DNA from 3 places in the Methylomonas stagni genome. Region 1 is predicted to be linked to each of the others. Evidence: riboswitches for the same ligand, from Rfam matches in the RefSeq annotation. Region 1 holds a riboswitch; each other region holds the start of a gene.
What was found. A riboswitch is a leader RNA that binds a small molecule or an ion and turns the genes downstream of it on or off. The one in region 1 is predicted to bind cyclic di-GMP.
Positions count from the first base shown of each region.

Region 2: linked by a shared signal. The riboswitch ahead of ACP4CD_RS05085 (hypothetical protein) and the one ahead of ACP4CD_RS00485 (hypothetical protein) in region 1 are both predicted to bind cyclic di-GMP.
Region 3: linked by a shared signal. The riboswitch ahead of ACP4CD_RS09955 (VPLPA-CTERM sorting domain-containing protein) and the one ahead of ACP4CD_RS00485 (hypothetical protein) in region 1 are both predicted to bind cyclic di-GMP.

Region 1 covers NZ_CP189557.1:101,539-105,822, reverse strand. Annotated here, with positions in the region: gene ACP4CD_RS00490 (fused MFS/spermidine synthase) at 1-991, opposite strand, end outside; gene ACP4CD_RS00485 (hypothetical protein) at 1,318-2,322, opposite strand; cyclic di-GMP riboswitch class I at 2,450-2,532, opposite strand; gene ACP4CD_RS00480 (VPLPA-CTERM sorting domain-containing protein) at 2,575-3,354, opposite strand; gene ACP4CD_RS00475 (PEP-CTERM sorting domain-containing protein) at 3,736-4,284, opposite strand, start outside.
Region 2 covers NZ_CP189557.1:1,069,759-1,074,042, forward strand. Annotated here, with positions in the region: gene ACP4CD_RS05080 (TonB-dependent siderophore receptor) at 1-1,270, shown strand, start outside; cyclic di-GMP riboswitch class I at 1,338-1,417, shown strand; gene ACP4CD_RS05085 (hypothetical protein) at 1,527-2,297, shown strand; gene ACP4CD_RS05090 (hypothetical protein) at 2,383-3,219, shown strand; gene ACP4CD_RS05095 (VPLPA-CTERM sorting domain-containing protein) at 3,212-4,066, shown strand; gene ACP4CD_RS05100 (hypothetical protein) at 4,063-4,284, shown strand, end outside.
Region 3 covers NZ_CP189557.1:2,158,714-2,162,997, forward strand. Annotated here, with positions in the region: gene ACP4CD_RS09950 (hypothetical protein) at 155-1,762, opposite strand; gene ACP4CD_RS09955 (VPLPA-CTERM sorting domain-containing protein) at 1,827-2,588, opposite strand; cyclic di-GMP riboswitch class I at 2,627-2,750, opposite strand; gene arsB (ACR3 family arsenite efflux transporter) at 3,648-4,284, opposite strand, start outside.

The DNA of each region.
Region 1 (4,284 bases):
TATCCGTCGTCAGCCCCTTAGCTTTTAAATCGCGAGCAACATGGCCGCCGCCCAAACCGATCAGCAAGGCTTGATTGGCCTCGGGTCTGAACAACGGCGGCACCAAACCCAATATCACCTGATACCCCAGCAAACTGCGACCTTGGGCTTTTTCGACCGCACTCAGCACCGAAGAATCGGACAACAGCAAGCGAAAGCCCTTGCGCTCGTCGTCGACGACTCTAACCCAGCCGTAGATGCTTTCCTGTTCGTGCAACACTTTAAATCCGCCGACCGATTTGACGGTCTTGGCATAGCCGTTCGCCGCCAACGTACAAGTCAGCGCGGCCACCAATACCACCGAAAACGTCGCCCCACCCGTTGACGGCGCCGGCCTGTCGAAAACCAGTAAACCGATCACCACCACTAATAACGCCAGACTCAAGCTGAACACGATCGCGCGGGTACCGAATTCCGGCAATAAATAGAAAGCCAGCAACAGAGTGCCGATCACGCTGCCGACGGTGCTGACCGCATACACCGAACCGACTGCCCGGCCTACACCCCGCAAGTCGCGAGTGGCCATTTTGATAACGTAAGGCCCGACCATCGCCAACGAAGTCAGCGGCAGCGTAAACAATAACAACGCACTGACAAACGCGCCGCCGCGTATTCCCAGCGGATTAGTCCACGTCATTACCGGACCGCCGAGAAACGGAATCAGCGCCGTTGTTACCGAAGCCAGCGCCAAAATATGCGCCAGCCGCAAGGCCGGATAATGATCGGACAAATAGCCGCCCAGGTAATACCCGATCGCCAACGCGATCATCGTCACCGAAATCAGTGCGGTCCAAACGTATAAACTGACCCCATAAAACGGCGCGATAATGCGCGTACCCAGCAGTTCCAATATCATCACCGCGCCGCCGCTAAGCGTCACCAGGGCAAACAACGCGGCGGTGCTCAATGCGCCGCTCCGCGCTTTAGAATCGGTTAAACCGTTTTCAGACATGACTGACCAAACTTTGAGTAAGAAGTAAAAACCTATTGATCGCCGCGAACGTCCTAACAAGTACTCGATCGGTAATCGGGCCGGGCATTATAAGCGCGAAAAACCAAATCGTCCGTTGCCGGCATCGAATCGACAGTATGCCGGCGACTAAAGAAAAACGCCTCGGCCATCGAATATCATTTAAAGCGGCATCCTTAAGCGTCACAAACCGGCCCGATGGCATCAAAACAAAAACGAGCGCTTGCCCCAATCCCTGGGGCGAGCGCTCGCGAATGGTTGGCATCCCGCCAATGCGTTATCGAAGCAAGCCGATAACCTTCCTTGAATTAAGCGCTACGCGCGCGGCGTTTCATGCCCAGGAAACCCATCAATGCGCTACCGAACAACCAAACCGCACCAGGAACCGGAACGGTGGTTACGCTGAAGTTGCTGATAGTCAAACCGCGGGCCAAACGGTCGGCTGTGTAGGCTGCCGCGTACTGGCTACCGGCGGTGGCGCCGCCGTTGACGATGTCGTTGAACAACTGGGTGTAATCCGCGACATTGGCGCCGCCGATTGCCAGGGTATAGACGCCGGCGTGCAAAAAGCCATTCCAAGACACGCTGTTATCCACCGTACCGTCGGCCGCTAAAACGCCAGTAGTTCCGCCTGATGAGTTGGTGAAGCTGGAACCCGCCGCGGCGTCCGCACCCGATTTGCCGGTATAGGTAATCGTTGCGATCTTAGCAGTATCTAAATTACCCAAATAGTTCGGGCCATGGGTATCGGTCGCGCCGGCAGTGCCATTGTTGCCTGTGGTAATACTGCCGTTGGTATCGAACACGCCCCACAAACCGGTAGGGTTAGCGGCTGTGCCGGCCGCCGCGCCACCGCGAACGTCATTGACACCCGCGAACGGCGACCAAGAAGCAAAATCAGGCGCTCCCGCCAAATAGGCGGCGGTATCGGGATCAGCCGCGGTTGAAGCGACATCGCCCACGCCGTCGTGCGAGGAAGCTGGAACCACGCCGTTGTACAACGAGAAGCCTGGGTTCAAGGTGCTTGCACCATTGGCATTGGTTGTACCGGTAATGGTGAAGCTAACATTCGCGTCTTTTTCCAGAATGAAATAACGGAAGCGGATGTCGTGAGTATTACCCAAGGAATCCGGGTTCAAACCGGCCAGATAACCGCCGTTGCTGGATACGGTGGGTGTAAAGTTTGCCGCAGCGCCATAGGTACTTGTCGCGCCTTGGGTGTTACCTGTCAACGGATCGTAAGTGCCCGCGCCCCAGTACAAAGCGGAACCGTAACCCACGTGCGCCATCGCTTGACCGGACATTAATGCCATACCGCCAACTAACGTTAAAACCGAAGCTTTTAAAGTCATTTTTTTCATAGTTATTTTTACCGTAATAATTATTATCCCTCTGACAGACCTTGAATTCGCAGTGAACCCCAAATCCGTCCCTTACATCGATTGCAACCCGGCCGTCCCTTCCCCCTAAGAGGACCCGTGGCTTTCCGGCTTCGCCTCGCGGCGAATGTGGCGAACCATCCCTGGCAAAACGTCCTGTTTTCTCCTCATTTCCCAAAACGAAAGTCAACCTTTGGCGCTATTGCGTTTCCTTGCCGTTGCCGTCAAACCCGCCAAGACCGGAGCGAACAACCATACTGCCGCCGGCAAAGGCACCGCCGTCACGCTTAAGGAAATCTGGCCGTCCAAACCCTCCAGCGCGGTTGCAGCGTCATAAACCGTTCCGCCGCCGGCCGCGATCGTATAATCGCCGGCGCCCAACAGATAATTCACCAGCGACACCGAATTGCCTCCCGCAGGACCCACGTGAGTCAGATATTGAATCACCGCCCATTCGCCGCTGTTATTGGCCATGCTCCAGGAATCCAGCGCATCGAACTGGCCGCGATATTCGACGTGCTCGGTATCGCGAAACGGCGACAACACCCCGTTATCCACCGGCGAAGCCAACTTGACGACATGCGGCGTTGGTGTGGAAACCAATACTTTAGGGTTCAACGGGTCTACCGTCGTATCGTCGTGCGCTTCAGCCGCGAAAAGCCCCGAATACAAACTGAATGCCGGATTCAACGCATCTGTTCCACTGATATCGCTAAAAGTGATGGTCACTAACGAAGATTGGTCCAGATGAAATTTAAAAAATGTCCCGCCGGCCAACGAATGACTATCGCCCAACACCGCCTCGGTACCGTTATGCCAACCGAAATTGGTAAACGTTCCACCATTGATGCCACCCGGCGACGAAATCGGATCGCTTAAATCCGCGTAATCGACATGCGCCTGCGCCTGTCCGGACAAACCGCACAGCGACACGACAGCTAGCGCCGCCCAATTAAACCTATTCATATTCAACATAAATCCCCCAAGTAAAAAGATCCAACGTCCGTGCCGATGAAAACCAACTTTCATCAATCGTCCGACAACACAATAGCCAATCCAAAAATCTTTTCTATACTTCGTCGGCTAAGCTAGCCTGTACGGATGCAAGTCGTATGCCATGCATTTTTCCCGCATAGAGCCTGGGGAAGACACAGGTAAAATAATTAAACTATGTTATTTACAATAATAATATCGGCAAATCGCACAACTTTCCTTCCTCGACAAGCTCCCGCTCAAGAACAGCTTTCATAGGCAAAAAAAACGGCCCTTTCGGGCCGTTCACAACCGATAACACATCCTTGTGTCTTTTATTCATCGGTTACATATCGAGCTTTCCGAGTCGGAAATTTAGGCAAATAATACTTTGCGGCGATTCAAACCCACGAATCCAGCCAAGACAGTACCGAACAACCAAACAGCACCCGGCACCGGCACGGCGGCTGCGGTAGCAACAGCCGAGAACTCCAAATGACCATGCAGATTTGACAGACTAAAATCGGCTGGATTCACCGCGCCGGAAGCCCCAATTGTGTAATTGCCGGCACCCAGAATTAAGGTCAGAGTCTCTATAGTCTCGCTGGCGGAAGTACCGGCACCGCCAGCCGGGTTATTGTCGTTCACGGCTTGTCGAAACTCGATATTACCCCAGTCGCCCGAGACATTAGCTTGCCCCCAGTTCGCCAAGGCATTGAATTGACCGACATAGTTGGTAGCCCCCATCGTCGCGAAACTGGTATCGCGAAATGAAGAAGCGATACCCTGAGCATCGACCGGCGCATTCGCCGAGTCGAGAGCGTCCTGAACCTTGGTGCTATTTGCCAAACCGGTCTTCGGATTCAACTTCTCATTGGCATCGTCGTGCGCTTGGTAGTTCAGTACACCGTTATATAAGGTAAA
Region 2 (4,284 bases), 970 kb from region 1:
CAGCCAAGCGATTTGGGGCGAGTTCGAGCATCGTTGGGATAAGCACTGGACGATCACGCTGAAAAGCCGGGTGTCTCGAGCCAGTTTCGATCAGCGGGTGCAAACGCTATTCGGCGACGATGGCTTTATAGCCGATCGGCCGCTGAGCGCATTGGGAGCGTCGGCATGGGGGCTGGTTAACGCCGAGTTGTATCAAGGCCAACGCGAGTTCAGCGTGCTCGGCTATCTGACCGGAAAGTTCGCCTCGGAAAACAGCGAGCACACGTTGGTCATCGGTGCCGACCGCGGCGAACTCGACGATATTGGCTTCGTCGGCGCCGATTTGGCGAATACCGGTTTGGTGGATCTTGCCCAACCCAACTTCGGGTTAAGGTATGCCGTCCCCGAACCGGCGCAGCCAAACCAGTTTATCGGTAATCTGACCTACGGCGGCTATCTGCAATGGCAGGGCAGTTTTTACAATCGGCTACATTTGCTGGCCGGCTTGCGTAGAGGGAAGGTGGCCATCGATTTTCGAAACACCGCGAGCGGCCGCTCGAACAGCACCGACACCGAGAAATGGTTGCCCCGGTTGGGCGTCGCCGTCGACATCGGTTCAGCCTGGACCTGGTTTGCCGGTTACAGCGAAGGTATGCGCGGCCAGCCCTTCGTCGAGTTTGCCGATACGCCGTTGCCGGAATTGGCGCGCCACGTCGAGACCGGTTTGAAATTCGATATCGACGGTATCTGGCGCGGTCAATTTGCCGTATTCCGAATCGACCGCGAACGGGTAGCGGTAACCGATGGGAACGACACCTTGCTACGCTCGACCGCCTCCGGCGGTCAACGCGCCGAGGGCGTGGAAGCGGACTTGAATTGGCGGTTATCGGAAGGGCTGGATTTGCTTGGCAATTATGCGTACACGTTGGCGCGCTACCAGGACGATAAAGCCGGCGTTCCGGCCGGTAACCGTTTGCCTCAGGTGCCCGACCAGGCCGGGCGGCTGTGGTTGAATTACCAACTGCCGGCCTCCTTACTGCCCGGTTGGCGAATCGGGGTTGGCGTGAATTTAAGCGCGGGCGCCTATTTATCCAAGGACAACCGCTTCAAGACCTCCGGCTACCACTGTGTGGACGCCAGTCTGGGGTACGAAACGTCGGCATGGAAATTGGCGGCCACCGTCAAAAACCTTAGCGGCGAACATTATTATCGACCTTTCGATTATTTCGACGGCCGGGTCGCACCCGGCGCGGATACCGAACTGTATTTCAACATCGCGTACCGCTATTAGGTCGCCTGAACACACGGAGCTAAAGGACGGATCACTTAAGGAACTAGAGTGAAGCCGCCGGGACCGGCGGCAAAAACGCCACATCCGCCGCGAGACGGAGCCGGAAAACCACGGATCTTTGGACCAAAAGACCGCCGGGTTGCCCGTACTGCCATGTTCGCTTCCAGCGCCGGACCGAAAACTCGGTCCGGCGTTACGGGAAACGTGCGCCTTGCGGCCAGACATTTTCATTATTTCGACCCTTTAAGGACATGCCATGACACAAAAACACAGTTACCGATTGCAACTAGCCACCGCCGGTGCTCTTTCCATCGCGATGTTGGGCGGATTTCTCGCGCCTGCCAGCGCTGAAGCCGCGCTCGTTACCGGCAGCGTCGGCATTTCAATCGACAACGCGGCGTTAGCCGCCGTCACCGGTGGTTGGCGGATCGATAGCTTCTTTGATGCCAGCTACAACCAGATCGCCATTACCGCCGATACCGTCGGCGGCATTGCATCGGCCATCGACATGACGCTAGCGATTAACACCAATCTTACGACGGTCAGTTACGCCGCCGTCAACCGCACGCTACAAGCGACCACGATGGAGGTCGGTAACACCGCCAGTGGCCAAATCGGTCTCAGCGGCGGCATGCGCATGTCGGTACCCGGCACCAGTAGCGGCTCATTAACACCTTACGATTTTCGTCTGCAAAAAATCGGTGGCGTGTGGAATCTGGTGACTTACGACCAATTTTTCTCGGGCACCACCTTTTTGCAACTGACCAATGCCAGCGAAACCGTGAACGCCGGCGGCGAACTGACTTTGAGCGGTGACCTGATTTTTGGAAGCGGCAGCAATAAGTATCCCAGCCCGTTCGGCCTGACCTGGGGATCGTTCCTGGGGATTTCCGCCACCGATACGGTCGTCGGCAGCCTCTCGATGAACCTTCCGGCGGCGGTACCCGTGCCGACCGCCGTCTGGTTGTTCGGTAGTGGTCTGATTGGCTTGGTCGGTGCGACGCGCCGTAAGAACCTTGCGGTTTAAGCCAACCTTTTTGCTGGTTCGATCAGAGCGCCGCGACAGATTGTGCCGGCGCGGCGCTTGCTCACCGTTTTTTACAGGAATCGCGATGCCTATTTTGCCTTTTTACCGAATCCGCCTCGGGCTACCCTTGGTTGCCGCGTTGGCGCTGTCGCCGAATGCGATGGCCTTGGTTCTAAACGCGCCGAACTCCGGCACGTTTACGATGAATCTGGACACTGTCGCGCTGGCACCTTACGCTGGTGGCTATTACCTCAGCACATATTGGGACGCGGTGGCGGCCGACCCGACCGATCCCGCCACTAGTGGCGGCGCCCTGGTCGGCCAAGTCGCTACCGCCGAAATTCCGGCGCTGAACCAAACCTTCGCGATTACCGCGATCGGCGGCGATATTGCCGGTCAAGCCGCGCAACGCTTTCAACAAGCCACGTCGGCCGACTTTCACATCGATACCGAAAATCTGGCCGGCGGCACCGCCGGTCAAGTCGGTTTGGCGGGCGTCCAAGGCTTCTTCGCGCCAAACTACCCACCCAACGGCGCCGGCTTGGTCAACGGTGATTTCGCGGTACGTTTCGATGCCGCTCGCCAAAACCATGGTGGCAGCGGTTGGTATCTGGACAACAATATTTATTTCACGATGGCGATTTACGACTTCATAAACCTAAGTACTAGCTGGATTGATGCCGATAACTGGCAATTTAGCGGCGAGCTGGCGATGTCGCCGGAAAATGCCGGCATGCTGCTGGGCAGCGCACTGACCGATGTCGGCGACTTTTGTTTAGGCACGGGCAGCTTTGCCGGATGCGGTCAAGTGAGCGCGGTTCCGCTACCCGGTGCCATTTGGTTGTTCGGCACTGGCTTGGCGGTTCTGGGTGGCAAGGGCCGCCGAATGACCATATTCGGTTCGGAGGCTAGCCATGTTTAAGCGCATCGAGCAGTCAGTAGCGCGCTGGTATAGCGCGGCGGCGATAGCCGCGTTGAGCGCCGGCATGCCGGCGCTGGCCAACGCAACCGCGCTGCACGCCAACTTGGGCGGCACGTTTACGACCCAATACGACCGAGAGGCCTTGGCGGTGCTGGTGGGCGGCAGCTCCAGCGCGCCGGGTGAGTTTCTGGTCGCTTACTTCGACACGACGCAATCCGACTACACCCAGTTCAGCGATTCCTACTTCTATCTCGGCAATACCAGCAGAACCGAAATTCCGGCGGTGAATCTGGTTCACGACATCACGCCCATCAGTGTCGCCAATCCGAGTGGTCAGGCCCAAAATCGCTACGTAAAAGCGACGACGCCCAATTTCGCCATCGATAGCGAAACTCTGACCGGAACAGGTAGCCTGGGCATGACCGGCGTGGAATTGTTTCGCGGCAACTACAACGGTTCGCTGGTGACTGGCGACTTCAGCTTGCGTTACAGCGTCGCCAACCGGCAAGCCGCTTGGGACGACTTGGGACAGGCCGGCACACCGGGCGGCTGGTACCTGCAAAACAACATCAGCTTTAGCATGGTGTTGTTCGATTTGGCGAATTTGAGTCTGATAATCGCCGACGCTAATAACTGGCAATTGAGCGGCGACTTGTTGATGAGCCCGGAGAATGCCGATTTTTTAGGCGGTACCCGCCAAGCCGATGTCGGTGACTTTTGTTTGGGTGTCGGCAGTTTCGCCGGTTGCGGTCAAGTGGCCGCCGTGCCGGTGCCGGCGGCGTTTTGGTTGTTCGGCACGGGATTGATTGGCTTGACCGGCATCCGCCGGCGTGGAGTCAAACGATGACCGGCGGCCGTCTCGATCCGATCGCGGCCGCGTGCTTGCTGCTGCTGGGCGCGCAAGCGCCGCTGGCGAATGCAAACGCCGTGACTTACCAACAGTTCGTTAGTGTGCAAATGAACGTCGATGCCGGCGGCCGCAATGTTACCGGCGACGCCGCGCACGAGCCGACCATCGCCCAAGACCCGAATAACCCCAAACGATTGGTCGCCGGCTGGAAGCAG
Region 3 (4,284 bases), 2.1 Mb from region 1:
AACCGGCCTGCTACGAATCGACCGCGTCGCCCCGAAAATGGCAATCGCGTTAAAACCGAAAAAGCGGCCGGGTCAGCCGCGTTGCCGCGACTGCCCCGGTCACTTTTTAAGGCGGTCGTCCCTGACCTGGTTCGGGATTGCCCCTAATCAACCATTACAGTTTGGCATCGCCGTTGTTGTAAATGGTTGGTGCGCGGCAGGCATTAGTCGATGCGGCTGCTGTCGCATGACTGTATGGATTGACCGGACGGCTGGCGTTAAACGCACCGTTGGCTTCGGGAGCAAAGCTGGTCGGTACGGCCAAGAATGCACCTGGAGTAGCGGTAAAGGTGTGGGTGAAACCGGCATTCAGCGCCGCCATCACTTCCGGCGCGCCGGCTGAAGTAATGATCGCGTTGGTCAGTTTTTTCAGGTTGGCGTCGGAAAAGTGGTCGGTCCAATATTGGAAAGTGTTTTCCGCCCAGTCCTTGTATTTGCCGTTGACCACGTTAGCCAGGGTCGGCGCCACGCCATCGACTTTAACAAAACGGAAGTTGCTGGATACGGCGGTCTTTTTCTCCAGAGACTGGATACCGACCGCCCAGCGCACACCGTAGGTGTTATTGAAACCGTTGGCGGCGTTGCTGCCGTCGTTCAGCTCGTCCAAGCAGTTGCCGACCGAACCCGAGGTGTTGTTCTCGTGGATCATCGGATAGCCGTCGCCTTCACTGAAACCCAAGGACACTGCGTCTGCGGCCGGTGAAGTAGCGACTGCCGCTTCGGTGCAAGGATCGTGCAGGAATTTAATGTTGGATTGGGCCTGGGTACCGGAACCGTTTTCGCGGCGGCAGGTGTGCAACAACGAAGAACCCGGCAAATAAGCTGCGGCATTAGCTTGGACCCAATCGTACAAACCGGTGGAACCGGTCACTTTCAATTGATTCCAGTCCGCCCAGCTGCCGGCATGAATCGATGCGATTTGCGCCGAACTCAGGCTAGGCATGCAGGCCTCGGTTTCGGCACCGACCGCGCAGCCCGCCAAGGAACCGTTGGCGATTTGAGCGGCTTGCAATGCAAAATACAGTTTTTTGGTGACCGGCACGCCGAAGGTCACCGCCGAAGCGCTTTTCACGGTCAATTTAGCGACATCGTCGGAAGTCACATTCAGATAGCCGGTTGGGGCGTTGTTTCCGGTAAATTGCCCCGGATCGACGTCGGAAATGCCGAAGTCGGAGATGTGGGTGCTGTATTTGCTAGCATCGGCCAAGTCGTAAGGGCAGGTGATCAAGCCCAGCGTCGAACCGGCGACCGGCAAGGTGTTGGAGGTGCAAGCCGAGCTGATTTTCAAAAACTCGATCGTAGCATTGGCGGTATCGCCGTTGGCTTCGGCGATGATAGGGCTAACGCCGAACGCGGAACCGCCGGCGCTGCGTTTGTAGACCAAGATGTAAGGCTTGTTGGTCGGTACATTGCTGTTGGTAGTAGCGCGGGTGCACAAATAAGCGTTTTGGTCGGAACCGGTCAGGCTGTCTTTGTATTTCCAAACTTTTTTAGTGGTGTCGCAGACTTTATCGGCGGCCGGTACCGATGAATCGGTGATCAGCTTTTCGATAAAGTTGACCGCCGCGGAGGCGCCGGACAGATACAACACGTTGGTTTGGCTGGCGTCGATGATCGGCAGGTTATTGCCGTCGACCGGAATCGGATCATTGATGGTGGCGGCTTGCACACCTGATGCGGCCAGCAAGGCACTGATCGCGGTGCCTAATACTAAGTTTTTCATGGGTAGTTCCTCGAGTTATCAATCGTGAAAACCGGAGCGGCGCCAACGCCGCTCCGAATACCGCTTACGCGGCGGCGTATTTACGGCGGGTCGCGCGCAACATGCCCATCAGGCCGGCGCCGAACATCCAAACCGCGGCCGGCAGCGGCACATTGGCTTGGACCGGAGCGTAGGTCAGCAGATCGCCGGCCAGGGTCCATTTACCGGCGGCCAGAGTGTGAGGCTGAATGCCGTTGTAGTACCAGAAATCGCCGGAGGTGCCGTAGGCTATATTGGCTTGAGCCAAGCTGACTGCGGTGAAGATGGTGTTGAATTGGTTGTGCTGCCCGGTTTTCGGGGTATCGGAGTCGTACACCAACGAACTCAGATTGGCCGCATAGTCGGCTGCGGTAGCACCGGGGTTATCCGCAACTTGTCCACCGTTAATTTCATTCGCGTGATTTTTAATTGCCGTTCCGGTGTTTGCCGACACAGTCAAATTCGTGAATTTGGGGATCTCGACCATACCGGTAATCATCTGCTTGGAACCGTAACCGACGGCAACCGCGAACTTGGTTTGCGAAGCGTCCATACCGCTGGCAAAAGTGTTCCACATATCGTTGTCGGCCAGGTTGTAGCTCAGCGTATAACTGTCGTTGGCGACGTTGGCGATCAGATCGCTCATCAACACGCCCAAATCCAGCGTGAACGTCAAGGTTTGGCTTTTGTCGTATACCGACAAATACGCTTCGACCGTAGCCGCGCTAGTGTTGTTGATAGACGCATTCGCCGCGCCGGTGGCAGCAAACATCGCCGCCGCCAACAAGGCTTTGTTTAAAGATTTCATAATGGTTTCCTTATGTTTAAGATTTAAAAAATACATAAGGTGACAGCCCAGCCGTCTTGGCTTGTCGGCTTCCTACCGCCCGCCGCCATCCCCGGCGACCGACCCAAGCCAAGACCTGAAACTTTCCGTCCCCGCCTCGCGGCGAGTTTGGCTTTTACACGCTTACCTGCTCACTAAACTTCTAACACCTCGAGTGGTGTCGCTATCCCCGCTACCATGTGTCCGTATTGCAACCTACTCCCTACCTTCTTCCTCTTGCCGCTCCCTTCGCTGGTCTTCCCTGTTCCCTGTAATTCCGCATCAACCAAGATCCGCGGCTCCCTGCCATCTCAGTTGCGGCGAATTATTCCAAACAAATCAATAAGTTTCCGTTACAGCTCTGTTAAAGAATCGTGAAATGTATTACATGCGTGATACGCCGAAACATCGCCGAATGCCGCAGCACGTTGTTTTTCAAGGGCGAATCGTTGCCGCCACGGACCGCGTACCTAACAGGCTAAATTGGGCGCATCCGACATGGACTGTCGAATTTGGCGTGCGGCATCGGCCGCCCGCCCAACGATTGGAGGACTTAACATTGGCCGGAAACGAATATCGGCGAGAGGGCAACTGTGCTAATCGTTAGACGCTGTCGCGGGGACCAAGCACTGATGGACTGACTTTGCCCGGCGTTGCAAACGCGCTAACCGCAGTTATCGGCGATTCGCGGCTAAACACTCGGTCGCCGCTAAAACGCCGCCTACCGGAGTTTCCCAAACGGGAAAACTATAGCTTGCAAAGTCAGGATGCCCGTGGCATTGGGAATGGCGTGTTTGTGCTTCCCCGCCGGAGCGGGACCTATTAACCCGGCTCTTGTAATATCGTTCGCCCTGTCGAAGGGCACGCCGGTCCGGGCTTAGACGAGCTCAGCCCGAGAAACACCAGTGAGAAATAGGGCCGGATGTAGAGGGCATGCGGCGGCTGACGCCGAATTGCGAGAAATTGACCGAAACCGAGGTTCCAGGGGGATCGATCGTTCGAAAAAGCCGGTGCTGGCGAGAACGCCGAAGCCTGCCGGGACTAGCGCCCAACAAACCAGCGCTTTTGAATCGCGAACGCGACGTTCACCAAGCCGACCATGACCGGCACTTCGATCAGCGGCCCAATCACCGCCGCGAAAGCTGCGCCGCTGTCGATGCCGAACACCGCCACCGCCACCGCGATCGCCAATTCGAAGTTGTTGCTGGCGGCGGTAAAGGCCAATGTCGTGGTTTGGCCGTAGTCGGCGCCGATCAGTTTGCCCATCGCGAAACTGACCAGAAACATCGCGACGAAATAAATCAGCAGCGGTAACGCGATACGCAACACGTCCAGCGGCAATTGCACGATCAATTCGCCCTTCAACGAGAACATCGTCACGATCGTAAACAGTAACGCGATCAGCGTCAGCGGGCTGATTTTGGGTACGAAGCGCTGCTGGTACCAGTCCTTGCCATTGGCTCTGACCAACAGCCAACGCGTCGCGAAGCCGCCGATAAACGGAATCCCCAGATAAATAAACACGCTTTGGGCAATATCGGCGATCGTCACCGCCACCAAACTGCCCGGCGAACCGAACAGCGGCGGCAACACGGTGACGAACAACCAGGCATAAACCCCGAAAAACAGCACTTGAAACACACTGTTAAAGGCCACTAGCCCGGCGCAGTAGTCGTTA